DNA from 3 places in the Gordonia sp. KTR9 genome. Region 2 is predicted to be linked to each of the others. Evidence: riboswitches for the same ligand, from Rfam matches in the RefSeq annotation. Region 2 holds a riboswitch; each other region holds the start of a gene.
What was found. Region 2 has a riboswitch for S-adenosylmethionine ahead of KTR9_RS21060 (aminotransferase class V-fold PLP-dependent enzyme). Riboswitches for the same ligand answer to the same signal wherever they lie in the genome.
Positions count from the first base shown of each region.

Region 1 (9,996 bases), 1.6 Mb from region 2:
AATCCAACAGGCCCCGCTCGGCGGTCTGGGCGAGCTCGACCCAGTACTCGGGATCGGCCAGTCGCTTCGCGTTCACCGTGTCCTCGCGCCAGGAGGCGGGATGCCACCCGACCCCGTCGAGGGCAGCTCCCAGGCGGACCGGGGTCTGCGGGGTCACTGGTCGGCCGCCACGGGATTCCGCCAATCGGCGACCACGATGTCGCCGCCGGCGAAGGACCCGAAGTCGGTGGTCGCGGTGAAAGCCGGGAGTGCGTAGAGGTCCCGCGCGTAACGCCAGAGCTCTCCGAATTCGCGTAGGCGCGGGGCCCCCGACCGCGCGGCCGCCGCGTCGTAGCGAACCAACGTCACGAACAACCTGGTGTCGGCGAGCGTGACGGCGTCGCCGAGCAGGAACCTGCTGTGCGCCAGTCGCCCGTCGAGATCGGCGAATGCCGTCTTCAGCGTGGCGGCCGCCTCCGGGCTGCCACTCGCCGCCGCGTCGGCGGTGCCGTTGACGTCGGCGCGCAGCCAGGTTTCCAGATCATCGATCTGTGCGCGTAGCGCAGGCGGATACAGCTCGATCCCGCCGGATTCGGTTACGTCGTACTGCGATGCGAGGTCGATGTCGAGTGTCCCGAAATCGTTGCTGACGATCCGGTTCTCGGTGCGGTCCCACAACACGGGAACCGAGATGTGGCCGTCGAATCCGGGCTCGGTGTGCTCGTAGGCATCGCGAAGCAACGTGAAGCCGTTGACGGGATCGGGGCCGTGTGTCTGGCGGAAAGCCCAGCCGCGTGCGTCACGCGCGCTGTCGACATGGCTGACACCGACGATCCCGGACAGGCCGGCGAGTTCGACGGCCAGAGTGATCCGCTGTGACCATGGGCAGAACCAGCCCGCGTATACGTGGTAGCGGTCGGGGACCGCGGGATACGGCGTGGAACCGTCGCTGCTGAGCCGGCCCCCGAACCGGTACAACGGGCGGGTGTCGTCGGGCCGCCTGGATATCGAGTACGCGCCGTATCTGGCGATGTCGGCGGGACTGGCGTAGTCGGACAAGTCAGGACACTCTTTCTGCAGTACGTTCGCGGAACGAGAACAACGTGGGGGCGTTCTTCCCCGCGGTGAGATCGGCGAGGAGCCGACCGATGGCGGGCACGAACTTGAAACCGTGCCCGGAGAATCCGGCCGCGACGGTCACCGGGCCCACGCGGTCGATGATGAAGTTGGAGTCCGCCGTCGTCGCGTAGGTGCAACTGATCGGGACTGGCCGGTCGGCGTCGACGCCGGGGATCCACTCGCGGACGTAGTCCTGCAGGGCCGCCAGCTGACGCGGCTCCGCGGTGAAGTCGCGATGGTCGGGATCGACGACCGGACCGACGCCGTGGAATCCGACCTTGACGCCCTCGTCGCCGGAGGAGAGTCCGTAAACGCCTCCGAAGGGCCGTGTTTCGGGTGCGTCCGGATCGTGCGAGATGGTGAAACTCGGCCATTCGACGGTGCGGTCGAGAGGTGCGAAATGCGCGGGTTGCTCCTGGGTCACGCGGATCGCGGGTAGCGGCACGAGGTGACCGACGAGCTTCTCGGCCCATGCGCCGGCGGCCACGACCACCCGCCGGGCGAGGTATTCATGGTCGTCTGTCCGGACGGCAACGGCGTCGTCGCCGTCGACCTCGATCGAGAGCACCTGGGTGTTGTGTCGGACCTCGGCGCCGCGAGCCACCGCAGCGTTCTGCAGCGCGGTCACGGCGTCGTCGGCGTGCAGTCGCCCGCTTCCCGGGTAGAACAGCACGCGATCGGGGAACGAGATGCCGGGCCACCGTCGCGTCGCCTCCTCCGGGGGAAGCCAGTGATGTTCGACGCCGAGCTCGCCGAGCGTGCCGGCGATCTCGGCCAGATACGGCGGGTGGCCCTGATCGACCCCGCCGGTCACGGTCAGCAACGACGTCCCCGTTTCGGCTTCCAGCTGACGCCATTGCTGCTGCGCCTCGAGAGCCAACCCCGCGTAGGTCGCGTCGGCGTAGGACGTGCGGAAGATCCGCGAGCTGCCGTGCGACGCGCCATTGGTGTGGCCGGGCGTGAAGCGCTCGAGCAGCACCGTCTCGACTCCCCGCTGAGCGAGGTGCCATGCTGCCGCCGAACCCATCGCCCCGCCACCAACGACGACGGTGTCGACGCGACTCGTGCTCATCCGGGAACTCCTGCCGTGTGGTCGGGTCGCTCGGTCTCCAGCGTGGGGATGGCCGCGAGCAGCGCTCGGGTGTAGTCGGCGGCCGGCTCGTCGAAGATGTCCTCGACACTGCCGGTCTCGACCGCGCGGCCGTCCTTCATCACCAGAACGCGGTCGGAGACGTGGTAGATCACGCCCAGGTGATGGGAGATGAAGACATATGCGACACCCAGCTCGCGCTGCACGTCGGCGAGCAGGTCGAGGATCTGGGCCTGGATCGACACGTCGAGGGCGGACACGGGTTCATCGCAGATGATGACATCGGGACGGGTGGCCAGGGCGCGGGCGATGGCCACCCGCTGACGCTGGCCGCCGGAGAGCTGCCGGGGTCGCCGGTTGAGGTGATCACGTGTGAGGCCGACGAGTTCGAGCTGCTCGAGGACGCGGTCGCGACGCTCGGCCCGGGACATTCCCCCGGCGGCCAGCAGTGGCTCTTCGACGATGCGTGCCACGGTGTGGCGCGGGTCGAAGGAACTCAGCGGGTCCTGGTAGATCACCTGGATGTTCTGGCGTTCCCGGCGAACTTGCTTGTCCGTCAGAGCTGCCCAGTCGTGTCCGTCGATCGTGACGGTTCCGGCGTCGGGACGCTCCAGATTCAGGAGTAGGCGCGCGACCGTGGACTTGCCCGACCCGGATTCGCCGACGATGCCGAGTGTCTCACCGCGGCGGACATACAGACTGACGTCATCGACGGCGCGGAGGCGGCGCCCGGCGTCGAGTGTGAAGTGTTTCGTCAGATTCTCGGCTCGGAGGACGACCTCGTCGGCGATGGGTGCGCGCGACAGGGGAGCTCCGCCGCCGGTCGACGACAGACGGGTACCCCGGGCGTGGGCGGCCGGCACGGCGTCGAGGAGCTGCCGGGTGTAGGCGTGCGTAGGGTTGCCCAGTACGTCCCGGGTCGGTCCGTGCTCGACGAAGACCCCGTCCTTCATGACATAGACATAGTCGGCGATGCGGGACACGACCGCGAGGTCATGGCTGATGAGCAGCAGGGCGGTCGCATCCTTCTTGCGTTCTTCGAGCAGGCTCAGGATCTGCGCCTGGACGGTGACATCGAGTGCAGTGGTCGGTTCATCGGCGATCAGCAGCGGGGGCCCGGCCGCCAGGGCCGACGCGATGAGAGCGCGTTGTCGCAGCCCACCGGAGAGCTGATGGGGATATTGGCCGGCTCGCAACGAGGGCTCCGGGATACCGACACTGGCGAGGAGCTCGACCACCCGGGCGTCGACCTCGTCGCGTGCGACGACACGGTGGGTGGTGAGTACCTCGGCGATCTCCGCGCCCACCGTACGGAGGGGGTCGAGTGAGACCAGGGCGTCCTGGAAGACGAACCCGACCTCCTTGCCGCGTAGGGTCCGCCACCGCTTCTCGGAGAACTTCCGGGTGTCGTTACCGTTCACCCGCAGCTGATCTGCTTGTACCCGGGCGCCTGAACCGATCAGTCCCACGAGACTGCGAGCGGTCACGCTCTTGCCCGATCCGGACTCACCGACGATGGCCACGCTCTGACCGCGGTGGATGCTGAACGTGACGCCGTCGACGGCGGCGACGGTGCGGGCTCCGGATGGGAATCCCACCCGTAGGTTCGTCACCTCCACCAGGGGCGTCTGCGATACGGGCGGTGTGATGAGCGCGGTCACGGGGTGCTCCGTCCGTCGTTGCGGCGCTGCAGGTACCGTCCGACGACGGTCACCGAGAGAACGGTCAGGGTGATGGCGAGACCGGGGAACACGGCGGGCCACCACGCCACGGAGAAGTAGGTGCGGCTCGCGGAGAGCATGCTGCCCCACTCGGCGGTGGGGGGTTGGGGTCCCAGGCCGAGGAAGCTCAAGGAGGACGCTATCCCGATCGCCGAGCCGATGCCGATGGTGCCGAGAACGAGGACGGGCCCGATCGCGTTGGGGACGATGTGTCGTGCGACGACGTTGGCCTGGCTCCAACCCAGTGCCCGAGCTGCCTCGACGAAAACCGCTCCGCGCAAACGGATCACCTCGCCGCGGACGAGTCGCGCATAGCTCGGCATGGTCACGACGGCAACACCGATGATGGTGGTCATGGTTCCGGGCCCGCGTGCGGCCACGATCAGGAACACCAGCAGCAGACCGGGAATGGAGAGGAACACGTCGAGCAGGCGGGACACGACCCAGTCGCCGATGCGACCGCCGCGGGCGGCGAACACACCTATCACCGTGCCGACGACAACGGCGAAGAGAGTGGCGCTCACCCCGATGAGCAGGGACGGTCCCGCTCCGTAGACGATGCGGGCGTAGATGTCCCGGCCGTTCTGGTCGGTCCCGAAGATGTGCTCCCAACTGGGTGCCAGGAGCATGTCGAGCGGATCGCCCGCATTGGGATCGCGACTCGTGAACCAGGACGGGAAGACGGCGACGAACGTCATCAGCAGAATGAACGCGCTGCTCAATGTCACCGAGATCCGAAGACGTCGAACTCGTTGTGTCCAGCTCGGTCCGGCGGTGAACCGTACCGAGCCCGCGGGCACTGTCCCGACGTCAGGTGTCGTCATCTGCTCGTCTTCCGTCGATGGGCCCCGAGGGGACCGGGGATGTGGCGTCGCGCAGACGCGGGTCCAGCCACCCGTATGCGGCGTCGATCAGCGTGTTCACGATGGTGTAGAAGGTCGCGGCGATGATGACGACGCCGAGGATCAGGGGCAGGTCCTTGCCGATGACGGCCGCAATGGTCAACCGGCCCAGTCCTTCTCGTGAAAACACCTGTTCGACGACGACAGCACCGCTGATCAGTGTGCCGACGATCAGCCCCCACATGGTGATGACCGGCATCGCCGCGTGCCGGATGACGTGCCGCACGAGTACCGCCGTCTGACCGATGCCCCGCGATCTCGCGGTCACCACGAACGGTTCGTGGAGGGTCTGCTCGACGCCATGGCGCAGTACCTGAGAGAGCAGGGCTGCCGGGGTTGCCGAGAGAGCGATCGTCGGCAACACCAGTGATGCGATGCCGTCGGACCCGACCGAGGGAAACCAGTTCAGGTTGAAGGAGAAGACCGTCAGCAGCAGGATGCCGAGCCAGAACGTCGGAATCGCGACCGTCAGCACCTCGAGCGAGGTCACCGGTCCCCGGATCAGACCCGGACGGTTGGCGGTCGCCAGTCCTATCACGAGGGCGACCACCAGCGACAGGACCGCCGAGACCGTCACGAGTTGCATCGTGGGCCAGATCTGTCCGGCGATGGCCTCGCTCACGGGCATCCGCAACGCGTAGGACTGCCCGAGGTCACCGTGCAGGAGCCTCCAGAAGTAGTTGACGTACTGCACGACGATCGGGTCGTCGAGCTTGTAGTCGCTGATGATCTGGGCGCGGACCTCGGGCGAGACCTGGTTCGGTCCGATGATGGCGTTGATCGGCGACCCGCCGCCCGCGTGGATCACGAGGAAGGTCGCGGTGATCGCGCCCCACAACACGAAGAGCGACACGAGTAGCCGGCGGGCGACCGCCCGACCCACGGTCCGCGTACGCGGGACCTGGGTCGGACCGGCCACCGCTTCGATCACCGTCATGGTGCGAGCCAGGCATCGTAGAAGGTGGGGAATGCCTGTGGCTCGAACTCGACACCCTGGACCTTGTCTCTGCGGCCGAGCGCGTAATTGAACACGAAGACCGGGAACACCGCGGCATCGTCGGCGATCTGTTGCTGAGCGCGGCCGTAGATCTCGGACTGCTTGGTCAGGTCCGTCTCGCCCAGAGCGGCGACCAGATCAGCATCGACTGCCGGGTTCGAATACCGGGCGAAATTGGTGCCGAACGTGTCCGGCAGTGCCGGGATGTTCGACGAATGCGACAGTGTGCGAAGCGCATCGGGAGATGCACGCTGCCAGCTGATGTCGGCGACGTCGTAGTCGCCGCGATAGAGGCGCGACAGGTACTCGTCGACGGTGACATTCTTGATCTGATAGTCGATCCCGAGCTTCTTGGCCGACGACTGCACCTGTTCGAGCAGTGTGTCGCGCTGTTCTCGGGCAATGTCCGCGAGGAAGGGATGTACGACGGTCAGTCGCTGTCCGTTCTTGGTGCGGTATCCCTCGCCGTCCTTGGCGATCCAACCAGCCTCGTCGAGAAGGGTGTTCGCCTTGTCCTCGTCGAAGGCGTACGCGGATTCGCTTTCCTTGTTGTAGCCCACCGTCGCGGGGCTCAGCGTGTTCTTCGCCGGCTGGAAGACCCCGAAGTAGAGCTTGTCGACGATGGCGTCCCAGTTGATCCCGGCGCGGAACGCCTCCCGCACCTTGAGATCCGCGAAGGCACCCCGGGCCGTGTTGGGGTAGTAGTTGTAGTTTCCGCCGGGTGCCTGTTCGGTGTCGACGGTGAAACCCGGTGTCTCTTTGAGCTGAGAGACGTTGACCGGCGGAACGCTGGCGATGGCATCGACCTGGTTGCTGGTCAGCGCCCCATACCGTGACGAGTCCTCCGAGATCTCTTTGATGCTGATGCCCTGCAGGTACGCCTTACCGGTATGACCGGCGTTCCCCGGTCCCCAGTTGTAGGCGTCGTTTCGGACGTAGTCGATACCCTTGTTGGGCTGGTACCCGTCCGGGCTGACGAATGGGCCGGTCCCGACGATCTTGCTGCACAGCGCATCCGGCCCCTTGGTCAACGTCGAGGGGGCCTCGATTCCGAGGTATGCGGTGGCCGCTGACGGCAGGAAGGCCGAATTGGGTTCCGAGAAAGTCACTTCCACATGGGTGGGATCGATGACCTTGGTGCCGGTGTAGGTGGCGATGGTGTTGGCGGCCAGTTGGGACTTGGTCGCCGGGTCGACGATGTGGTCGAAGTTCGCCTTCACGGCGTTGCCGTCGAACTTCTCTCCGTTGGAGAAGGTCACGTCATCGCGCAGGGTGAAGCTGCAGGTCCGCTGATCAGGGGAGACGCTCCACTCGGTGGCCAGCCACGGAGCCAGGGTCCCGTCCTTGTTCAGGGCCACCAGCGAATCGAGAATCGGCCGCGCGTAGAAACCCGCGACATCTGCCGGGCTCTGGTGTGGGTCGAGGCAGTCGCCGGGCCCGCTGGCGCTGGCGAATCGGAGCGTACCGCCGTCGACCGGGTCGCCGGTTGCCGCAGGCGAATCACCGCCATTGCCGGAGCCGCAGGCGGCGATGAGGCACGCCGTCAGTGTCGCCAGGACTGTGGCCTTGGTTCGATGTCTCCGTTTGTGCCGGACGGACGTGGTCGGGGTGGCCATCTCTTCTCCTGATGTGTGGTGACGCATAGCGATTGCGGAAGGCATGAACTGCGTGAACGCGGCGATCGTGGGCGCGCTGGACCGAACTGGTCCGGCCAGGGGCCGACAGCGTCGGCAGATGATCATCGAACTCCCGCACTCTTCCCTGGGGTTCGTATGAGTCGAACCCGCGCTTGCTCCGTCCCCGGTTGCCGGTGGAGCCGTGTCGTTTATCCAGGGCACCCCGCCGCGGTGGAGGGTTGCCGATCAGCCAGCTGGAACTTGGCGCTGATACTCGTTGACACACAACAGTTCTTGTTCGCGCGCAAGGCCGCGTCCAAGCACTGCATCGAAACCTTATCCACATTCGGACTCAGATCTCACATTCGAAGGTCACTAATAATCTCTGCGAGTCCAAGGCTTGAGGCAGGACCGGGGACACGGCGGATGAGCCTCGGCGGCCACGACGACCGGTGGTGTGAACCGGGGGGTCACGCGGGTATACGAACTCCCATGCAAACGTTCCTGCCCTACCCGGATTTCCGGCGCTCCGCCGACGTCCTCGACCCCGCCAGGCTCGGCAAACAGCGGGTCGAGACATTGCAGATCCTGCGGGCGCTCGAACTCTTCGACTACGGCTGGACCAGTCATCCCGCGGTGATGATGTGGCGTGGGCACACCCCGGCACTGGTCGCCTACGGGCTCGCCGTCGTCGATGTGTGGACTCGCGAAGGGCGTGCGGACAGCACCGCGGCGATGATCGCCGAGTTCGCGCCCGATGTGGTGGGGCGACCCCAGTCCGAGTTGGCCGCGCAGGGTCTGATGCCCGAGTGGCTGGGGGATGACAGGCTGCATCGCAGTCATCGTGCCGCGCTGCTCCGCAAGGCGCCGGACTTCTACGGCGCCGTGTTCGACGACGTCGATGACGAGCAACCGTACTTCTGGCCTGCTCCGCCCGTCGCCGAGGTCCGTGACCTGGATGCGCCGACCCGCACCGTATGGGTTGTGCGGGCGACCTCGGACGAGCAGTACGCCGAATTCCGACGTCGGCGGATCGTCGGGTTCGGCACCGAGTCCGGCGTCGACGTCGACGCGACGGCGGGCGCCGACGCGTCCCTCCGGACGCTGCTGAAGGAGCGCAGTCCGGGGCGTCGGCCGGGAAAGGACCTCCGCGTGCTGGCGTCCTTCGTCTCCGACCTGGCGGCCGGGGACGAGGTCGCCATCCTTCCACCGCAGAACACCGGTGCCGTGGACGTGGACACGCTCGTGCTCGGCGTGGTGGATGGCGACTACGAGTTCTCGACCCGCGGCAAGACGCTCACGCCGCATCGCCGCCGCGTCCGGTGGACCGGCACGCTCGAGCGGGCGGCCGTCACCCCGCCGGCGTTGCTGCAGAACCCGCGCACACTGTTCCCCGCGTCCGTGACACCCTGAGCGATCCAGGGCAGTGTTGTCGTCCGATCGGCCGAATCTCCGTCGGCCGGTCGCAGCGAAGCCCCCGTGCCGAGCGATGTGCAGGCACCGTTTCCGGCCCGAGCTCACCGGTCGATTCGGCGTACCGGGAGGCCAGAATTGCTGCTCAGGCGCGCGGTGCTCGCGCTACGCGATATTTGTCATCGTGAAAACGCTTCGAATCCTGGTTTTGTCGCGCTGACCCGCGAGATGAACGGAAATCGTCGCCGGCGGAGTAATGCGGACGGGATTCGCCCCGGTGCGTATGGTGAAACGTATTCGGATCGATATCTCCACGTGTGAATTCCGTTGTCGAGACGACGGCGCGGTTGCGGTGATGTGAGCGGTAGTGATGTGAAGGGACTGTGATGTCCGCAGCGGATGGTGCTCTCTGCCGACGCCTGGTCGCCACCATGATCTCGATCGCGGCACTCGTTGTCACGCCGGCCATTCCGTCGATTGCCGGCGCGGAACCGGGAAACGGATCGACCCGGGCCGAGGCGTTGGCCCGCGCGGTCGCCGACGGCCGGGTCCTCGACCTGTCGGTCTACTCGCCGTCGATGAAACGCAGTGTGCCGGTGCGAGTGCTCATGCCGGCGGACCGATCGGTGCCCCGGCCGACGCTCTACCTGCTGAACGGCGCCGGTGGCGGAGAGGGTACCGGGCACTGGTTCGAGCAGACCGACATCGTCGATTTCGTCTCCGACAAGAATGTGAACGTGGTCGTGCCGATGCGCGGCGCATACAGCTATTACACCGACTGGGTGAAAGTCGACCCGGTTCTCGGGCGCAATAAATGGACGACCTTTCTGACCAGCGAATTGCCGCCGCTCATCGACCAGAAATTGAATACGACCGGGGTGAATGCGATCGCGGGGATCTCGATGGCGGGGACGTCGTCGCTGAGCCTCGCCGAGTCCGCGCCCGAGCTCTACCGGGCCGTCGCGTCCTACAGCGGATGTGCGGAGACGAGTACGAATCTGGGCCGGCTGGCGATCCGGGCGGTGGTCGAGGGCCGCGGCGGGGGTGACATCGCCAACATCTGGGGTCCGGTCGGGTCCCCGGGGTGGCGTGCCCACGATCCGGTCGTCAACGCCTACAAGTTGCGCGGCAAGGCGATCTACATCAGCACCGGCACGGG
Region 1 is NC_018581.1:688,356-698,351, forward strand. Features, by position in the region: gene KTR9_RS03900 (LLM class flavin-dependent oxidoreductase) at 1-157, opposite strand, end outside; gene KTR9_RS03905 (glutathione S-transferase C-terminal domain-containing protein) at 154-1,038, opposite strand; gene solA (N-methyl-L-tryptophan oxidase) at 1,040-2,170, opposite strand; gene KTR9_RS03915 (dipeptide ABC transporter ATP-binding protein) at 2,167-3,849, opposite strand; gene KTR9_RS03920 (ABC transporter permease) at 3,846-4,733, opposite strand; gene KTR9_RS03925 (ABC transporter permease) at 4,720-5,748, opposite strand; gene KTR9_RS03930 (ABC transporter substrate-binding protein) at 5,745-7,424, opposite strand; SAM riboswitch class IV at 7,589-7,707, opposite strand; gene KTR9_RS03935 (MSMEG_6728 family protein) at 7,917-8,837, shown strand; gene KTR9_RS03940 (alpha/beta hydrolase) at 9,224-9,996, shown strand, end outside.
Region 1: linked by a shared signal. The riboswitch ahead of KTR9_RS03930 (ABC transporter substrate-binding protein) and the one ahead of KTR9_RS21060 (aminotransferase class V-fold PLP-dependent enzyme) in region 2 are both predicted to bind S-adenosylmethionine.

Region 2 (9,996 bases):
TCCTGACGTGGTCATCGGCACCCGCACTCTCTCAGTTGGCCCACCACGGCATCGAGGGCGGGTCGCGCGTCCGCCGGCGAGGTGCCGCCGGACATCAGGGCGAACGACAGCACGCGGCCGTCGACTGTCTGCACTATGCCGGTCAACGAACTGACCCCGGTGAGTGTTCCGGTCTTCGCCCGCGCCCAGCCCGCACCGGGATTGTCGGCGGCGTCGAACCGGTCCGCGAGGGTGCCGGTACCGCCGGCGATCGGCAGACCGTCGAGCATGGGGCGCAGCGCCGGCCTGCTCGGCCCGCTCGCCGCGGTCATCACCGTGTCGAGCAACTCCGGCGTGGTCCGGTTGGCGTAGGAGATTCCCGACGCGTCGTGCAGCGCGGTACCGGCCCACTGGTCCGGGAACATCGACGACAGCACCTGTTCGATCGCGTCGACGCCGCCGGCGTGCGTGGGCGGCCCGCCGCGGTGCACCGAGAGTTCGACGGCGAGCGTCTCGGCGAGCACGTTGTCGCTGTAGCGCAGCATGTCGTTGACCCGCGTCACCAGCGGGGCCGACTGGACCTTCGCGATCACGCGTTCGTCCCCGGACCCGGTCGGCGCGGTACCGGTCACCTCGGTGACGGGCGCTTCGACGTCGAGGGCGGCGGCGAGCGCCTCCCCCGCCATGAGGCCCGGGGTCGCGGTACGCGGCGAGTATTCGTCCAGCGGTTCCAGCCGGGCACCGTCGACCATCAGCGATTCGATCGGGGCGATGTCGCCGCCCTGGATGTCCCGGCGATCCCAGGTGGTGTCCATCGTGGGTCCCGAGAAGGCGCTCAGGTCGACGGCCACCGAGGTCACCGGGATCTCGGTCTCCTCGATCTGGCGCGCGAGGTCGGCGATGCGACCCGGGTCGGTGTAGAAGGTGTCGGTCCCGGCGGGTTGGGCCGACAGGGTGGGATCACCGGCACCGCGGAGGATGACCTGTCCGTTGCTGCCGGCCACCACCGTCGTCGTCAGTCGCTGGTCGTGCGGCACGGCGTCGAGGACGGCGGCGGCGGTCAGGATCTTGGCGTTAGACGCGGGAATCCGCGGGCGCTCCGGGTCGCTGGTCCACAGGACCGCGCCGGTGAGCGAGTCGCTGATCATTCCGGAGAGTTCGCCGAGGGCGGGGTTGCGCAGTGCCGGAGCGATCGCGCGTGACACACCCTGCGGCGTCGACTCGGGCGCCGAGGCGACCACCGGGTCGATCCGCGGATCGACGGCGACCGCGGCGGGTTGCGGTGGCACTCCCGGCGGGAGCTCCGGTTCCCGATCGAGGCGGAGTGCGATCACGACCGAGGCCGCGGCGACCAGGGCCAGGATCACCACCGCGGTGACCGTCCACCACAGGAGTCTCCGACCGCGGCGACCGCCGTTTCGGGTGGATGCGCCCACAAAACCTCCGGGTCTCTCGCGGTTCACGGTCGATGGAACGGCCGGATGTACGCACAATGAGGGGTACGAACATCGAGGTCGCCGGACCAACAGTATCGTTGGGGCAGCGTGCGGGCGTTTCGGCCCGACGCGGCATCCCCGATCAAGACTGCCAGGAGGAACTGTGGAATTCGATGTGACCATCGAGATCCCCAAAGGTGGCCGCAACAAGTACGAGGTCGACCACGAGACCGGCAAGGTCTACCTCGACCGCTACCTGTACACCTCGATGGGCTACCCGGCCGACTACGGGTACATCGACGGCACCCTCGGTGAGGACGGCGACCCGCTCGACGCGCTGGTCCTGCTCCCCGAGTCGGTGTTCCCCGGCATCATCGTGCGCGCACGGGTCGTCGGCATGTACACCATGACCGACGAGGCCGGCGGCGACGACAAGCTGCTGTGCGTCCCGGCCAAGGACGTGCGGTGGGACCACATCAAGGACATCTCCGACGTGTCCGAGTACGAGTTGGGCCCGATCGCCCACTTCTTCGAGCACTACAAGGACCTCGAGCCCGGCAAGGAGGTCCAGCCGGGCGGCTGGGTCGGCCGCGAGCAGGCCGAGAAGATCGCGCAGGATGCGATCGACCGCCTCGCATCGCACCCCGAGGCTGCCAACGAGCCCTCGCGCGGCTGACGGATCACCGTCGAGACACCCCCGCCGGCACCATCGTGAGATGGTGCCGGCGGGGGTGTCTACGGCGCAGATGCGCCACTTGAGTTCAACTGCGGCAGTTGCAGATAGCGCGCATGCTCCGAAGTCGCGCTCCTATGACGGGCCGCCCGTCAGGCCACGCGGTGCCGCTGCTCGGCGAGAACCGGCAGGATCTGTTCGCGGATGCGGCCTTCGGTGGCAGCGCCGTCGATCGGGACGAGGATCACCGCGTCGGCGACCTCGGCCGCGTAGATGTCCCGGACCAGCGTGATCAGTCCGTGTGTCGTGCCGATGTAGCGGATGGTCCCGGAGCCTGTCTCCGACGATGCGTCCACCGCGGCAGCGGCCGCGGCACGCGCCGACGCGGCATCCGGCGCGACGGTCACCTCCACCTCGAGGGCGACCACGAACTTCGCCTGATCGTGGGTGCCGGCCCGGAGCAGAGAGCGGGCACGCTGCGCATCGCGGAGGGTCTCACGCCGCACGACGATCGGAAACGTCTGTGCCAGTTCGTCTCCGGCGATGGCGATCTGGAACCCCGGTCGTCCGATGCTGATCGGGGCCGTCGGAGCGGAGGTCGGTGCGGCGATCACGGTTGCGCGATCGGCCGGTGCGTCGAGTTCGATGGTCATCTCATCACCCCTCATTCGAGTTCGGTCGGATGGTCTGTTCGGTCAGTGCATGGTCGATCGGTGCGTGCTCGGTCAGTGCGTGTTCGGTCAGTGCGCGCAGAGCGCCGAGGAGGCGGTCGATGTCGTCGGAGGTGGTACCCGCCCCGAAGCTCGCGCGGACCGCGCCGGCCGGATGTCCGAGGCGCTCGAGCAGCGGGTGAGCGCAGAACCGGCCGTCGCGCACGCCGATTCCGTGTTGCGCACTGAGATACTCGGCGATGACCCGCGGCGCGATCCCGTCGACGGTGAACCCCGCGATTCCCACCCGGTCGGTGGAATCGGCGAAGATCCGCAGGGGCACGACCCCGGGGATGGCGGCCAGGCCGGAGTCCAGGCGTTGCGCCAGGCGCAGTTCGTGTAGGCCGATGGCCTCGGGACCGAGGTCGGCCAGCGCCTCGCAGGCCGCCGCGATCGACACCGCGCCGAGCACGTTCGGCGAACCGGCCTCGTGACGCGCGGCTCCGGTGTGCCAGGTCACGCCACCGCGCGGACTCAGGTCGACGTCGGCGGTCGCTCCCCCGCCGGCCAGATAGGGGTCGGCGGCGTCGAACCAGTCGGTCCGGCCGATCAGGACCCCGGCACCGAACGGTGCATATGCCTTGTGCCCGGAGAAGGCCAGGTAGTCGATGCCGTGACTGACGACGGAGACGGGCCGGTGCGCGACGAGTTGCGCGGCGTCGACCAGGATCCGGGCTCCGTGCCGGTGCGCGATCGAGGCGAGCCGGCTAATCGGCAGCACCTCGCCGGTGACGTTCGACGCCGCGGTGACCGCGAGCAGCGCTGCCGGCGCCGACGCGAGCTCCGCCTCGAGCGCGACCAGGGTGTCCTCGATCGTGTCGCAGGTGCGGACGATTCGGGCCCGGTTGCGGCCGTCGCGCGGCGCGCACCACGGCAGCAGGTTGGCGTGATGCTCGATGTCGAGCACGACGACGTCCCCGGGTGTGATGTGAGCGGCGAGGTTGATGGCATCGGTGGTGTTGCGGGTGAAGACGACGGTGTCGTCGACCCGTCCGCGGACGAACCGGCGCACGGTGTCCCGGGCGGCCTCGTACCGGGCGGTGGTCACCTGCGACAGATGACCGGCGCCGCGATGGACGCTCGCGTATTCGCCGAGTCCATGGGCGACCGCGGCGGCCACCGAGCTCAGAGCCGGCGCGCTCGCCGCGTAGTCGAGGTTGACGTACCGCGTTGTGCCGCCGTGGGCCAGCGGTACGGACACATCGGCGCCGACGACCGGGGCCAGCCCGGGGATGGCCGGATACCGATGGTGGGTCGCATCGATGACGGGGGTGTCGACAGTCTCGTGGCCGGTCGTGTCGGGTGCTGACAGGACAGCGGTCATGGCAGGAGCTCCTCTGAAATTCCGCGCTTGCCGCGTCCGGTCGGTACGCGGCCAGGTCGTCACCCGGAGCACCCCACCGCGGAGGAGGGTTGCCGACCAGCGAGCCGGGGCTTGTCACTGGCACTCATGACCTATGTGCAAGCCTCGCCGAAGCCGCGCGGGCGTGTCAATTTTCACTCATCGTGATCCAAAGTTAGGGCACACTTACCTGTAGCGTGTCAGGGGTGTCAGCGACTGATGTGTTCGTGTTGTCCCGCCCGCACGGCACCGTGCGGGGCCGGGGCGCCGTCCGTGGGTTCACCGATGTCGACGCGGCCTCGGCCGCGCTGCGTTCCGGGACGATCGACGGGCTGACCGGCGCGATCCCGTTCGACCTCGCCGACCCGGCCGCGCTGGTGGTACCCGAGGTCCTGCACTTCGACGACGCACCGCTGACGGGCGGGCCACCGCTGTCGCGCACCCCGGTCTCGACGACCCTGCACCCGACCGCCGACGAGCACCGCGAGCGGGTGGCGCACGCGGTCAAGCGGATCGTCGCCGGCGACGTCGGCAAGGTCGTCCTCGCCCGTAGTGTCGACATCGTGCTCGACGCCGAGGTCGCGCCCCACGAACTCCTCGACGCCCTGGCGGGTGGCAACGCCGGACACAACGCGTTCGGCGTCGACCTCGGTGCCGCCACCGGCTCGGGCGCGTGGCTGCTGGGCGCGAGTCCCGAAGTGCTGCTGCGCAAGTCGGGATCGGTCGTCACCTGCCACCCGTACGCGGGTTCGGCTCCGCGGTCACCGGATCCGGTCGTCGACCGCGCCGTCGCGGACGGATTGTTCTCCTCGGCAAAGGATCTCGCCGAACACGCGTTCGTCGTGGATCACCTGCGAGACCGGTTGGCGCACCTGTGCGACGACGTCGACGCGCCGTCGACCCCGCAATTGCAGTCGACCGGGGAGGTGTGGCATCTCGCCACCCCCATCCGCGCGACACTTCGCGATCCGTCGACCACCGCGCTGGATCTCGCCCTCCTGCTGGGACCGACCCCCGCGGTCTGCGGTACACCCAGTGATGTTGCCGCGCAGATCATCCGGGAAGTCGAGGGAGAACGCGGCTTCTATGCGGGCGCCGTCGGCTGGTGCGACGCCGCCGGCGACGGCGAATGGATGGTCACCATCCGGTGCCTCCAGCTCGAAGCCGATCGCCGCAGTCTCCGAACCTGGGCGGGTGGCGGCATCGTCGAACACTCCGACCCTCAGGGCGAGCTCGAGGAGACCGCGTTCAAACTCCGTACGGTCCTGAACGCGCTGGGCATCGACGGCCTCGACTGAGACCGCGGCGGGGAATCACCGCGACGGGTCAGCCCAGCGCCTGATCCAGATCGCCGAGCAGGTCGTCGACCCCTTCGAGACCGACCGACAGCCGCACGACCGAGTCGCTGAGACCGATCGCCGCGCGTCCGTCGGGCCCCATCGCACGGTGCGTGGTGGTCGCCGGGTGCGTGATCAGCGACTTCGAGTCACCGAGATTGTTGGAGATGTCGACGATCCGCAAGCCGTTGAGGACCTCGAAGGCCCGCTTCTTGCCGTCGATGCCGTCGTGGTCGTTCAGCTCGAAGGTCACCACGGTGCCGCCGCCGGACATCTGCGCCCGCGCCAGCTCGTACTGCGGATGGGACTGCAGGAACGGGTATTTCACCCATCGCACCCGCGGATCGGCTTCGAGGAACTCGGCGATCCGGAGCGCGGAGGACACCGAGGCGTCGACGCGCAGGCGCAGCGTCTCCAGACCCTTCACCAGCGTCCAGGCGTTGAACGGGCTCAACGCCGGGCCGGTGTGCCGCATGAGTTGCTGCACCGGCCCGTCCACGTACTCCTTGGTTCCGAGTACCGCACCGCCCATCACACGTCCCTGGCCGTCGATGTGCTTGGTGCCCGAGTACACGATGACGTCGGCACCGAGTTCGAGACCGCGTTGCAGGAGCGGGGTGGCGAAGACGTTGTCCAGCACCACCTGTGCGCCCGCCGCGTGCGCCAGCTCCGAGACCTTGACGACGTCGACGAGGCTCTGCATCGGATTCGACGGGGTCTCGAAGAACACCGCGTCGGTGGGCTTGGAGAGCGCCCGCTCCCACTGTTCCAGGTCCTCGCCGTCGACGAACTCGGTCTCGATCCCCCAGCGCGGCAGGATCTCGTTGCAGACCACGAAGCAGGAACCGAACAGGCTGCGGGCGGCGACCAGGCGATCGCCGGCCTTCAGCAGCGCACCGAGCGCGACGAAGACCGCGGCCATCCCGCTGGCCGTCGCGAAACACGCTTCGGCACCCTCGAGTCGACGCAGACGTTCCTGGAACATCTCGACGGTCGGATTGCCGTAGCGCGAGTAGACGAATCGCTCGTCCTCCCCGGTGAAGGCGCGTTCGGCGGCCTCGGCGGAGTCGTAGACATAACCGCTCGTGAGGTACATCGCCTCGGCCGTCTCGTGGAAACCCGAGCGGGCCAGCCCGCCGCGCACCGCGATGGTGTCGGCCGAGAGCCCCTCGGGCAGTTCACGACCCACGGGTAGATCAGAAGTCACGATTGCCTCCACGGCAGGTTCTCGGCACGCCAGCCCGACGTCCCGCGATGGTCGTTCTCGTCGAGGGCACCCTCGAATCCGTCGACGACGTTGTAGGCCTTGGCGATACCGTCCGCCGTCGCAGCCTCCGCGGCGCCGATCGAACGGTGACCGGACCGGCACAGGAAGATGACCTCGTGGTCGTCGCTGACGCCCGAATCCCGCAGCTGCGTGATGAAGTCGTCGTTGCGTCGACCTTCGGGGAAGGTGGTCCACTCGGCGAAGATCGTGCGCTTCCCCAGGACTTCGAGGTCGGGTACGCCGACGAACGACCATTCGGCCTGCGTCCGACAGTCCACCAGAACCGCGTCCGGGTTGTTCTCGAGCTTCTCCCACGCCTCACGGGGGGTCAGATCTCCGGCATAGGTCATGAGGAACACACCTTCCATTCGCCGTTCTCGCGCACCACGATCGTGTCGACGACATTCACGTCGTCGGGGGTCTTGTCATAGTGCCAATGAACCTTCGCGGTCGCGCGGTCACCGTCGACCACCAGCTCGGTGATCTCCGGGATCTCGATGTGACCGTTGGCGACCAGCGACTCCCGGTTGTCGGCGAGGAATTGTTCCTCGGAGACGAAGTCGGCCGCCTCGACGTCGGCCGCGCAGGTGTTGGCGCGGTACTCGGCGTAGTTCGGGCCGTTGCGGGCGGTGTAGACGTCGTTGATCGCGTACTGGACCTGGGCCGAGTCACCGGCCCGATCCTCGGCAGGACGGATCACGTTCGACAGCACGACGCCGAGCACGACGAGGCCCACGACGCCCGCCGCGACGAAGAACGGCCACGCGTTCTTCCACGACGGGGGCCTCTGGTCACCCTCACCTGCAGCTTCGGCCATGGCGGGGAGTCTATCGAGCGACCAGGAGGCACCTGAGACCGGCGTCGACGCGCGTGACCTGCCGGACGACGGACCGGCGCGTGGTCGACGATCGGAGGGCCGTGAGTAAGGTGGCCCTAAGTACCGCGGAGAACAACGACGCCGAACGCAACGACCAGCGAGGACCCCGGATGCGCTCTACCACCCACCGCACACTCACCCTTCTCGTCGGGCTGCTGACAGCAGCTCTCCTGGCGACCTCGTGTTCGCCGCCGGACGAGACGGTCGACTCCGGCACGGCGCAGGTACCCGCACCCGAGGCCGGCGCGATCCCGGTGACCGTGCAGCAGGCCTACGCCCCGGCGACGGTCGCGCAGGCGCCGAAGCGCATCGCGGCGATGGGTGTGGGCGACGGCGACACCCTGCTCGCCCTGGGGGTCACGCCCACGACCATCGCGCCCTTCGCCGACCCCGATCAGGCCTCGGCGCCGTGGAACGCCGAGCTGCTCGCGGACTCGACGCCGGTGGTCCTCCCCAACGTCTCGGGCGCCTTCGGCGACGAGATCCCCAAGGCCCTGGCCACCGAACCCGACCTCATCACCGCGGTCGGCGCGGATCCCACCCGCGATCAGTTCGACCTGTTGAGCAAGACCGCACCGACGATCCTGCGGCCCGCCCAGTTCCAGCCGTGGCAGGTGCCGTGGGACGCGCAGACCCGCCAGATCGGCACCGCCGTCGGGCTTCCCGAGCTCGCCGACCGCAAGGTGGCCGAGACCGAACAGTTCCTCGCGGGCGTTCGCGAGCAGAACCCGCAACTGGCGGGCAAGACCGCTGTCGTCGTGACCGCCAGCCCGACCGGCGGCGTGTCGATCTACGGCCCCGGCGACGGCCGCGGGCAGACGGTCGCAGGTTACGGACTCACCTTCCCGCCTGCGCTGCAACCCTCGGTGACCAGCGGTTTCTACGGTGAACTGCCGGCCGAGAGCCTCAATCTGCTCGACTCGGCCGACGTCGTCGTCGCCGTCGACTGGGAGGGCTCCAACGATCGGCTGAAGGCGAACGCGGCATTCAACCGCCTGACCGTGGCGCAGTCGGGCCGCGTCGTCTACCTCCCCCAGGAGGTGGGCAGCGCGATGTCGGTGCCGACGGTCCTGACGATCCCGTGGGTCGCCGACCAGGCCGTCGAACCGATCGCGGCCGCGGCCGGCAAGGCCTGAGCCGCCGCGACCTCGACCGTCCATCCCTCGTCGAGGTGAGGGTTACCTCACAGACGGATTTTGGTCGTGGACAGCAAGCGCCTACCGTAGAAGGGATAGGCCTTATCCATACGCGCGGACCCGGGGTCGCCGAGATCACCGTTCCGCGTGTGCTGAGCAACGGAAGACACCTACTCCATGAGCGACAACAGCCGCCCGCTGCGGGTTGCGATCGTCGGTGCCGGTCCCGCCGGCATCTACGCCGCCGACGCGTTGATGAAGTCCGACACCGCCAAGGACCGCGGCGTCAGCATCGATCTGTATGAGCGCATGCCCGCTCCGTTCGGGCTGATCCGCTACGGCGTCGCACCCGACCACCCGCGGATCAAGGGCATCATCACCGCCCTGCACAAGGTCCTCGACAAACCACAGGTGCGCCTGCTCGGCAACGTCGACTACGGCACTGACATCACCATCGACGAGATGCGCGCCCACTACGACGCGGTGATCTTCTCCACCGGCGCCACCGACGACCGCGCTCTCGACATCCCCGGCATCGACCTCGACGGCAGCTACGGCGCCGCCCAGTTCGTCGCCTGGTACGACGGACACCCGGACTTCCCCCGCACGTGGCCCCTCGAGGCGGAGAAGGTCGCCGTGATCGGCGTCGGCAACGTCGCCCTCGACGTCGCGCGCGTGCTCGCCAAGACCGGTGACGAACTGCTCCCCACCGAGATCCCGGCCAACGTCTACGAAGGCCTTAAGGCCAACAAGGCGATCGAGGTCCACGTCTTCGGCCGTCGCGGACCCGCGCAGGCCAAGTTCACCCCGCTCGAGCTCAAGGAGCTCGACCACTCGCCCAACATCGAGGTCATCGTCAATCCCGAGGACATCGACTACGACGAGGGTTCGGCCGTCGCGCGCCGCGGGTCGAAGATCACCGACCAGGTCGCCACGATCATCGAGAACTACGCGATCCGCGAACCCAAGCAGGGCGCGATCCACAAGCTGTTCCTGCACTTCTTCGAGAGCCCCACCGAGATCCTCGGTGAGGACGGCAAGGTCGTCGGACTGCGCACCGAACGCACCCAGCTCGACGGCACCGGCAACGTCAAGCCCACCGGCAAGACCACCGACTGGGAGGTCGGCGCGGTCTACCGCGCGGTCGGTTACCTCTCGGACAACCTGCCGCAGATCCCGTTCGACTCGCAGGCCGGGGTCATCCCGAACGAGGCCGGACGCGTCTTCGACGAGGGCCAG
Region 2 is NC_018581.1:4,543,062-4,553,057, forward strand. Features, by position in the region: gene KTR9_RS21040 (zinc-dependent metalloprotease) at 1-15, opposite strand, end outside; gene dacB (D-alanyl-D-alanine carboxypeptidase/D-alanyl-D-alanine endopeptidase) at 12-1,415, opposite strand; gene KTR9_RS21050 (inorganic diphosphatase) at 1,579-2,091, shown strand; gene KTR9_RS21055 (hypothetical protein) at 2,241-2,741, opposite strand; gene KTR9_RS21060 (aminotransferase class V-fold PLP-dependent enzyme) at 2,746-4,122, opposite strand; SAM riboswitch class IV at 4,141-4,254, opposite strand; gene KTR9_RS21065 (isochorismate synthase) at 4,362-5,438, shown strand; gene KTR9_RS21070 (O-succinylhomoserine sulfhydrylase) at 5,467-6,684, opposite strand; gene KTR9_RS21075 (rhodanese-like domain-containing protein) at 6,681-7,094, opposite strand; gene KTR9_RS21080 (Rv0361 family membrane protein) at 7,091-7,561, opposite strand; gene KTR9_RS21085 (ABC transporter substrate-binding protein) at 7,732-8,757, shown strand; gene KTR9_RS21090 (FAD-dependent oxidoreductase) at 8,935-9,996, shown strand, end outside.

Region 3 (9,996 bases), 2.6 Mb from region 2:
AAGCCGCGGTTGGCCTCCGACCGGTGTTTGACCGCTGCGCGGATTCCGTTGACGTTCACCGTGGAGATCGTGAGTGGCACGGGGCCACATCCTACTGACGGGATCCGACAACCCGTGCCCCGGCGATCGGCGACCCCAGAGAAAAATAAAGGTAAGGCAACCCTTGTGCGTACCACCCAAGGTATGTAAGCATTACCTAATCCAGGCATGAAGGTGAGTCCGAAGATGTTCGTTTGCATATGCCGCGCCGTGACGGTCGACGAGGTTCACGCACACTGCGACGCAGGTGCGTACACCGTCGATGCGATCAGCGACCGATGTGGCGCAGGCGAAGGCTGCGGAACCTGCCTGGACCAACTGCACGACATCCTGAGCGAAAGGGCGTCAACCGCGACGACCGCTGCATGACCTGACACAGGAAACCGACGAACCTCGCGCGAGACCGCGCGCGGGGGTTTTTGTCGTGTTACGGTTCGAACGGACATTCACGGCGAACCGGAGGCTCACCCATGCGTGGCGACGACGAGGTCATCGAACTGCTCAACGAACAGCTCACCAGTGAGCTCACGGCGATCAATCAGTACTTTCTGCACGCGAAGATGCAGCAGAGCTGGGGTCTGACCGAGATCGCGGCGAAGACCCGGGCCGAGTCGATCGAGGAGATGACGCACGCGGAGATCCTCACCGACCGAATCCTGTTCCTCGACGCGCTCCCCAACTACCAGCGCCTGCTGCCGCTGCGTATCGGGCAGTCGATTCGCGAGCAGTTCGAATCCGACATGGCGATCGAGGTGGAGGTCGTGGAGCGACTCCGGCCCGGCATCGCCCTGTGCCGGTCGAAAGGCGACGTCACGAGCGCGAATCTGCTCGAGCAGATCCTCGCCGACGAGGAAGAGCACATCGACTACCTCGAGACGCAACTCGAGCTGATCAACAAGCTCGGCGAACAGCTCTACCTGTCGAAGACGATCGCCACCCCGCCGACCAACGGCTGAGCACACCCACTCGACACCACGAGGGCCGACCGGGACTTCCCCGGTCGGCCCTCGTCGTCGTCGAGCCGGTCATGCTCCGGCTCAGGACCCGACGGGATGGTGTCGTGCCTGGCGCCGGGAGGCGGCGAGGGCCAGGACGGTGACCGCGATCCCTGCCACCGCCAGCAACACCCCGACGACCGACGGCGCGAGATAGCCGTAGCCTGCGCCGACCACGACACCACCGAGCAGGGCTCCGGCCGCGTTGGCGATGTTCAGGGCGGAGTGGTTCAACGCCGCGGCCAGCGTCTGCGCATCGGCGGCCACGTCCATCAGTCTGGTCTGCAGGGCAGGCAGCATCGTCGACCCGGTGAGCGCCACGAGGTATGTGAGAATCAATGCCGCCCAAGCATTCTGCGCCAGCGTCGCGAAGGCGCCGAGAGAGATGGCGCTGGCCGTGAGTCCACCGAGGATCGCCACCGACACACTGCGGTCGGCGACGTAACCGCCGACGAAGTTGCCGGTCACCATCCCCAATCCATAGAGCATGAGCGCGAATGGCACGACCGAGACCGACAGCCCGGTATCGGTGGTCAGCGCGGAGTTGAGATATGTGTAGAACGCGAACATCCCGCCAAACCCGACGGTTCCGATGACGAGGGTGAACCAGACCTGGGAACGACGCAACGCACCGAGTTCGGTGAGCGGGTCGGTGGTCGTCATCCCGGTGAGCGCGGGCAGCGCACGCATCAGCGCGATGACGGTGGCGACTCCGATGGCGACGACGATCGCGAACGCCGACCGCCAGCCGAACGTCTCCCCCAGCCAGGCGGCAGCCGGCACGCCGAACACATTGGCGACGGACAGCCCGAGCATCACCTGGCCCACGGCTTTGGCGCGATTCCGGGGACCCGCGAGATGCGCGGCGACCAGCGCCGCGACGCCGAAGTAGGCACCGTGCGGCAGGCCCGCCACGAATCTCGCCACCAGCAGCAGTCCGTAGTCCGGCGCGAGGACCGTGGCCAGGTTACCCACGGTGAACGCCACCATCAGTCCGATCAGCAGCGTGCGTCGCGACATCCTCGCCGTGAGCGCCGCGATCAGCGGAGCGCCCACCACCACACCCATCGCGTATGCCGAGATGACGTGTCCGGCAGTCGGTTCGGACACCCCCAGCGATCCGGCGATGTTGGGCAGCAGCCCCATCGCGACGAACTCTGTCGTGCCGATCCCGAAACCACCCAGCGCGAGGGCGAGAATCGTCCAGCGACGCACCCGCCGGGACACGCCGCCCGAGACGGTACCCCCGGGGTTGGCCTCCGGGGCGGTGGACCGATTCGTCAGCGAGACGTCGGCCGGGGCATCGGTGGTCGAAAGAGCGTCAGACACGGTTCATGCCAACCCTGGCCGGCCGGCACTGATTCCTCACCCGCCGGTGAGTTCATTCACAGGCCCATACCCGCGAGGTGGTCCCGGCGCCGGCCGGCGTCGAATCACGCAGTGGCTTCGAGCGGCGGGTCAGGCTCCGCCCTCGGACCCCGTGGCCTCGAGGTCACTGCGCTCCCCGCCGGCACCCTGCCCGGACGGCTCCGGCTCGTTCCCCGACGTCTCGCCCCCCGAGGTGTCATGTTCTGAGGTGTTGTCTCCTGAGGTGTCCTCCGCTGACGGATCGTCCACCGTCGGGTTGTCCGCCGACGGATCGGTGGCGGCCGGAACCTCGTCGGCGCGCGAGGGCGGAGCGGGCTCCTCTCCGGGCTCGTCGCTCCCGGAGGCGTCGGCGGGCGCACCGGACGGATCGGCGGCCGGGTCGACCGCCGGAGCCGGATCGGTCGGGCCGGGCTGCGCGGTCACCGGTGCAGCCGGGGCACCGGACCCGGTCGGCGAGCCGGCGCGAACCGGCTCGGCGGCGTCGTCGGTCGCGGTCGCGAGCCGTGCGAACGTGGACGATCGCAGGCTCGTCGTATCCGCCGCGAGGACCGTGACCGTGCCGGCCCGCGGTGTCACCGGCCCGACGATCGCGCCCGCCCAGTACCGCACGAAGTTCACCGGCAACCAGACGATGCTGCGGAGGCTCGCAGCCAGTGCGGTCGCACCGTCGACGAACCGCGCCGGCGACAGCGTGAGAATCCCCTGGAGGATGTCCTCGAAGACGAAGAGGTCCGGTAGGTAGGCGCCGTACCCGAGTTTCGGCAACGGCGGCAGCAGACCCTGCACGAGCCTGACCACCGGCTGCAGCTTCGCGAGTTCGATCCCGTACGGCAGCTCGATCGTCGGACGCCCGGACAGGAAGTCCCCAATGACGCCGCCGTACCCGGCATCGCGCGCCCAGTCCCGCACGAGTTCGGCGAACGCGGAATCCGCGGCGACCATACAGACCGCTGACTCCGGCTCGCATCGGACGCTCCGCCCGTCGTTCCAGGCGGGTGTGCGCGGGTCCCGATACATCTGGAACGGGTACAGGTTGTGCTTGGTGAAGTAGCCGAGGAGGCCGTCGATGGCGCCGATCGGGTCGTGGATCGGGTCCGGCAGATCACAGATGGGATCGCCGTCGATGCACACGGACACCACCCTGCCCTCGAGCTCCCCGAACCCGCCGTCGGTCTCGGACCCGCCTCGCGACCCCGCCATCGTCAGACCGGGGATGATCCCGATCAACGACAGCTCGATGCCGCGCCCCGTCTTGTCACCGGCTTGTCGAGGGTCGGCGTAGAGCTCGCCGGAGATCCCGTCCGAATCGATGGTGACGAGGACCGGAGCGCCGTTCTCGTCGAGCATGACCTCGCCGTTCTCGTCGGTCGCGACGACCTCGTCGACATTCCGGCCGTTGCCGATGGCTGCGAGGACGTCGCCGGCGACACGGGCGCCCTGTGAGTAGCCGGCGACCACGATGTCGGACTCGGCGCCGCATCGCTTCTGGTACCCCGCGATCGCCGACGCCGTCGCACTCCTGCCCTGGGCGGTGCTGTCGTCGTACCCCGCGGCACCCAATGGCCACAGTGTGGTCGGGTAATCGACGTAGATCACGTCTTTCGGCTCTGCGAGGTAAGCACTACCGGGGTCGTCGACGACGACCACCTCACCGTCGCGCACCGTCGGCATCTTCCCGGTGTAGCGCTGCTCGACCCCGACGAGATGGGCGCTCTCCGGGTCGTTGGTACCGGCGACGATGACCACCGCGCCCGACTCGCTGCACTCGGCAGCCGCCGCCGGGGCGGTACCCGACAGACTGAGAGCCGCCGCGACGGCGACGGCGGTGACGGCGGCGATCACGAGCGAGGTGCGTCGGGTTCGGAGGTGAGCGATCGCGGACATGGCGCTCCTGGGCGAACCCGGACCACCCGATCGGAACGTTCCGACGCAGCCGGGGCTGGTTCGACGCTAGATCCGCGATCGGGGAACCGACAGCACACTGAGGGCCGCTAACGACCGTGACCAGGCACTATTGATCTGACCACGCCTGATTTCACTCGGTCAAAGGACAGCACACTCCACCCTCGCGCCGGCCTTCTCAAGTGTTGGGCGCGGCCTGACCGGGACGGTTCTCAGGCCCTCACATCCGTGTTATATCCTTGTCGCCAGGTCATGAGTATCAGCGTCAAGCCCCGGCTGGCTGATCGGCAACCCTCCATCCGCGGTGGGGTGCTCCGGGTGATGACCGGGTTGCGGGATCGCGCTGACGATCCCCGGCAAGCGCGGGTCCGAAGGTCGGACCCCAACAGGGTCGAGTGGGCCCTGCCGACCGTAGAAAGTGATCAATCGCCATGTCTGATGCCCCTGACGGCACTCTCGCCGACGGCACCAATCCAGCGGACAACTGGAGCTTCGAGACCAAGCAGATCCACGCCGGACAGGCCGCCGACGCGGTGACGAACGCCCGGGCGCTGCCGATCTACCAGACGACGTCGTACGTCTTCAACGACACGCAGCACGCGGCGAACCTCTTCGGACTCGCCGAACCGGGCAACATCTACACCCGCATCATGAACCCGACACAGGATGCCGTCGAGCAGCGGATCGCCGCGCTCGAAGGCGGCGTCGCCGCATTGCTGGTGGCATCGGGTCAGGCCGCAGAGACCTACTCGATCCTCAACATCGTCGAGACCGGCGGTCACGTGGTGTCGAGTCCGCGGCTGTACGGCGGCACCTTCAACCTCTTCCACTACACGTTGCCCAAGCTCGGCGTCGAGGTGAGCTTCGTCGAGGATCCCGAGGATCCGGCGTCGTGGCAGGCCGCGGTCAAGGACAACACCCGTGCGTTCTTCGGTGAGTCGATCTCCAACCCCAACAACGAGATCCTGGACATCAAGGGCATCTCAGAGGTCGCGCACCGCAACGGCGTACCGCTCATCATCGACAACACCGTCGCCACCCCGTACCTGATCAACCCGCTCGCCCACGGCGCCGACATCGTCGTGCACTCGGCCACCAAGTACATCGGCGGACACGGCACCGCGATCGGCGGCGTGATCGTCGACGGCGGCACCTTCGACTGGCGGGTCCAGCGTGACGGGAAAGACCTGTTCCCCGGCTTCACCACCCCTGACCCGAGCTACCACGGTGCGGTCTTCGCCGACCTCGGCGCACCGGCGTACGCGCTCAAGGCGCGCGTCCAGTGGCTGCGCGACACCGGTGCGGCCATCTCGCCGTTCAACGCGTTCCTGCTCGCCCAGGGCCTGGAGACCCTGAGCCTGCGCATCGAGCGCCACGTCGCCAACGCACAGAAGGTCGCCGCGTTCCTGGAGAAGCACGACCAGGTCGAGTCCGTCGCCTACGCCGGCCTCGAGTCCTCGCCGTGGTTCAAGCGCGGTCAGGAGCTCGCCCCCAAGGGTCAGGGCGCGATCATCGGTTTCGAGATCACCGGCGGCGTCGACGCGGGCAAGAAGTTCGTGGACGCACTGAGCCTCCACAGCCACGTCGCCAACATCGGCGACGTGCGGTCGCTGGTCATCCATCCGGCCTCGACGACGCACAGCCAGCTGACCCCCGAGGAACAGCTCGCCGCCGGCGTGACCCCCGGACTGGTGCGCCTGGCCGTGGGCATCGAGGGAATCGACGACATCTTGGCCGATCTCGAACAGGGATTCGCGGCGGCCAAGTGAAACAGGTGAGGCAGCTTTGTCGGTGAGTATCGACCTGAACGCGACAGCGTCTGATCAGCCCGACTGGGAGTCACTCCCGGACGGGGAACTCGTCGGCATCCCCATCGGATCGCTGCCTCTCGACAGCGGAGCACGGATCGACGACGTCACCCTGGCGTTCCAGCGCTGGGGGACGTTGTCGCCCTCCCGCGACAACGTGATCCTCACGCTCCATGCGCTCACCGGCGACTCGCACGTCACCGGACCCGCCGATGCCGACCACGACTCGGCCGGGTGGTGGGACGGGCTGATCGGACCCGGTCAGGCGATCGACACCGACGAGTGGTGCGTCATCTCGGCCAACGTTCTCGGCGGATGCAAGGGATCCACGGGTCCGGCGTCCCTCGCCCCCGACGGCCGTCCGTGGGGATCACGCTTTCCGCAGATCACCGTGCTCGATCAGGTCCGCGCCGAGGTGGCATTGCTGGACCGACTCGGAATCCGCAGCGTCGGAGCGGTTCTCGGTGGCTCGATGGGTGGCGCCCGCGCGCTCGAATGGGCCATCGAATACCCCGACCGGGTGCGCAGCGCACTCGTCCTCGCCGTCGGTGCCCGCGCGACCGCCGACCAGATCGGTATCCAGTCCGCACAGATCGCCGCGATCAAGGCCGATCCGGACTGGTGCGGCGGCGACTACCACGGCACCGGACGAACTCCGTTGCAAGGCATGGGAATCGCCCGCCGAATCGCCCACCTCATGTATCGCAGCGAGCCCGAGCTCGACAGTCGATTCGCCAATGACGCCCAGGGCGACGAGAATCCCCTGACCGGCGGGCGTTACGCCGTGCAGAGCTACCTCGACCACCAGGCGTCGAAGCTGATGTCCCGCTTCGACCCGGCGAGCTATGTCGTCCTCACCGAGGTCCTCAACCACCATGATGTCGGTCGCGGTCGCGGCGGAGTCGCGAAGGCGCTCAACGAATGCACCGTTCCGGTGATCGTCGGGGGCATCGACTCCGATCGCCTCTACCCGATTCGGCTGCAGGTCGAACTCGCCGACGAGCTGGGCAACTGCGTCGGGGGTCTCCAGGTCGTCCATTCCGACACCGGCCACGACGGATTCCTGACCGAGTTCGACGCCATCAGCGATCTGCTCAAGCGCACGGTCGAGCTCGCACGTCGCGACGCCTGACCGCGCCTCCGACAGTTCGGCCGCTCTCGTCAGCGAGTCGGGGTCAGCCGGTGTGATCAGCGGCCTCGCAGGCGCGGTTCTGACAGGGCGGTTCGGTCAGCGCGGCGCGGGAACCGTCGGGACCGGACTGCTGGGCGGGGGCGGCGGCGGAACCTGCGACTCCCCTTCCGTGACAACGGTTTTCCCTGATTCGGGAGCGGCGGGGAGCTGAGTCGACCCCTGTGCGCGCGTGCTGCTCGGCCGCACCGAGCCACCGCGCGGAGGCGCCGGTGTCGACGTCGAGTACGTCGGCGGGGGTGGCGTGGGCGCCGCACTGGGCGGACGCAACCCCGGCGGCAACAGGTCCTGCGGTATCGTCGGCGTCGAGCCCGGCGGGAACGCCAGGTCCGGCCATGGGAACGGCGACAGCGTGCGGGTGCTGGTACCCGTCGAGGGTCGCGTCGGCGGCAACTCCGTGGTCGCCCATGCCGGCGGGTCGTTCGACCCGGTCTGCGGTAACGGTTGTTGTGTGGGAACAGGATCCACGACGGTCGGCTCGACGGGTTCGGCCGGGATACGGGTGATCGGCTGAGAGGTCGGCGTCGGGGTGACCGGCTCGGTGTCACTGGTCGCCGCGGCCGGCGGCACGCTGCTCACCGCGGGCTGCGGATCGACGGTCGGCCGATCGGCGAAGGACGAGCTCACCGCATAGATCGTCATCAGCGTGGCGGCGATGACGGCCCCGGCCACCGCGATGGGTGTCGCGGAAAGCCATTCACGTTGCGGTTTGCCGCCGATGAAGGCGAGACGTGCTGCGCCCGAGTAGCTCTCGAGGGCGAGCAGGGCCGCACCGGTGGCCACGACCAGCTCCGGAGCCGTCGGACTGACTACCTCCAGATCATGCTCCGACGCGATCGCGCGCACCGCGGGAAGATTGGCGAGTCCGCCGATGAACACCACGGCGTCCGGTTGCACGCCCCGCGACCGGGCGGCCGCGACGTACCGGGCGAACACTTCTCGCGCGTCACGGATCATCGGCTCGATCGCCTGCTCGACATGCGTGGCCGACAGCGACACGCGTTCGGTGTTCGCCGACACCGCGACCACGGACTCGGTGGCGGAACCGCCGTAGGCGAGCTCCTCCTTCGCGGTCCGGCAGGCGCTGCGCAGTTCACTGCGATCGGCACGTGTTCGGGTGGCCTCGCCGAGGGCCGGGTGGTCGGCGGTCAGCTGATTGACGATCGACCGGTCGAGATGACGCCCACTCAGGACCGTCGAGTGCTCGGGATTGCCGATCCTGCCCTCGCGGGGGTCGACGGTGTAGAGCGACATGCCGGTGTCGCCACAGTCGACGACGACGGCGGCCGAGAAGCGGTCGATCTCCCCGGTGTCGGCGAGGTAGGCGAGGACGGCCTCGTCCTCACCGACGAGACGGACCTGACGTCGCGGGCCACTGCCCCTCGAGCGCAACTGCCGACGCTGGCTGCCCGTGCGTGCGGCGACCCCGATCGGGCCCACCCTCGTCCCGGTCTCGCGGGCGGCGGTCAGCATCACGTCGACGCCTGCGTTCACGCGGCCGGCGGAGTCGAGACCGTCGGTGGGGTCGACGTCGATGACACGCGAGTCGATCACACTGCGACCGAGATCGTCACGTGTCAGGAGGACGTAATGGATCATGCCAGCACCTGCTGACACGCCCATGGACGTCACTTCACTCACGGTGTCGTCGGTTGGTGATGCAGTGATACAAACTCCAGCGGTCGGTGCGTCTGCGGCAGGGCAGCGGAAAAGTGCCTGGTTGAGCGAACGACCATCTGTCAGGTCACGCTCAGGTCTCTATTGTAATCAATCCGTGCCCAAAGAGTCGATCGACGCTGCCAGCCACAGCATCACGGCGCCGACTGTCGCCATCACCGTGACGTCGAACGGCTTGCCCCTGACCTGCAGCAACCCGGCCTGCGATGACGGGATGAAGGCGCGAAGCACGGCGCCGACGAGCAGTGCCGCCCCGAAGACGAAGGATCCGCGCCGCCAGCGGTCGAACATCACGAGCAGCGCTGCGGCCAGCACACCGGCCATCACCAGCAGATATGGGAGTTGGACGAGCACCGCCCGCAGACGCGTGCCGTCGGTGGAACCGTGTTTCCGGCCTCCTGGACGGGATCGGTCGGCACCGCGCGGCTCGGAGTGAGCGGACTCACTCTGGTGCTCGTCTCGGGTCACGCGCCGCTGCCGCTCCCGGAGGCGAGCATCTGCTCCGCGCGTTCGACGACGTTGACGAGCAGGAACGCACGGGTCAGCGGCCCCACCCCACCGGGATTCGGCGAAACGTGGCCCGCCACCTCCCAGACATCGGGATGCACGTCACCGACGAGACGACCCTCGTCGGTGCGGCTGACACCCACGTCGACCACCGCGGCACCCGGCTTGACCATGTCCGCGGTGATGAGATGCGGCACTCCCGCGGCCGCGATCACGATGTCGGCGCGCTCGATCTCGGAGGCCAGATCGGTGGTGCCGGTGTGGCACAGGGTGACCGTGGCGTTCTCGCTGCGGCGGGTCAGGAGCAGACCGATGGGCCTGCCGATGGTGACCCCGCGACCGACGACGGTCACCCGGGCGCCGGCCAGCGGGACGTCGTAGCGACGCAGCAGATGGATGACACCGCGGGGGGTGCAGGGCAGGGTCGACTCCTTTCCCAGCACCAGTCGCCCGAGGTTGATCGGGTGGAGGCCGTCGGCATCCTTGAGCGGGTCGATCCGCTCGAGGGCGG
Region 3 is NC_018581.1:1,915,970-1,925,965, reverse strand. Features, by position in the region: gene KTR9_RS09555 (exodeoxyribonuclease III) at 1-80, opposite strand, end outside; gene KTR9_RS09550 ((2Fe-2S)-binding protein) at 226-408, shown strand; gene bfr (bacterioferritin) at 510-995, shown strand; gene KTR9_RS09540 (MFS transporter) at 1,077-2,363, opposite strand; gene KTR9_RS09535 (cutinase family protein) at 2,493-4,286, opposite strand; SAM riboswitch class IV at 4,553-4,673, shown strand; gene KTR9_RS09530 (bifunctional o-acetylhomoserine/o-acetylserine sulfhydrylase) at 4,736-6,073, shown strand; gene metX (homoserine O-acetyltransferase MetX) at 6,090-7,244, shown strand; gene KTR9_RS09520 (Hsp70 family protein) at 7,341-8,900, opposite strand; gene KTR9_RS09515 (DUF3017 domain-containing protein) at 9,069-9,341, opposite strand; gene KTR9_RS09510 (bifunctional methylenetetrahydrofolate dehydrogenase/methenyltetrahydrofolate cyclohydrolase) at 9,443-9,996, opposite strand, start outside.
Region 3: linked by a shared signal. The riboswitch ahead of KTR9_RS09530 (bifunctional o-acetylhomoserine/o-acetylserine sulfhydrylase) and the one ahead of KTR9_RS21060 (aminotransferase class V-fold PLP-dependent enzyme) in region 2 are both predicted to bind S-adenosylmethionine.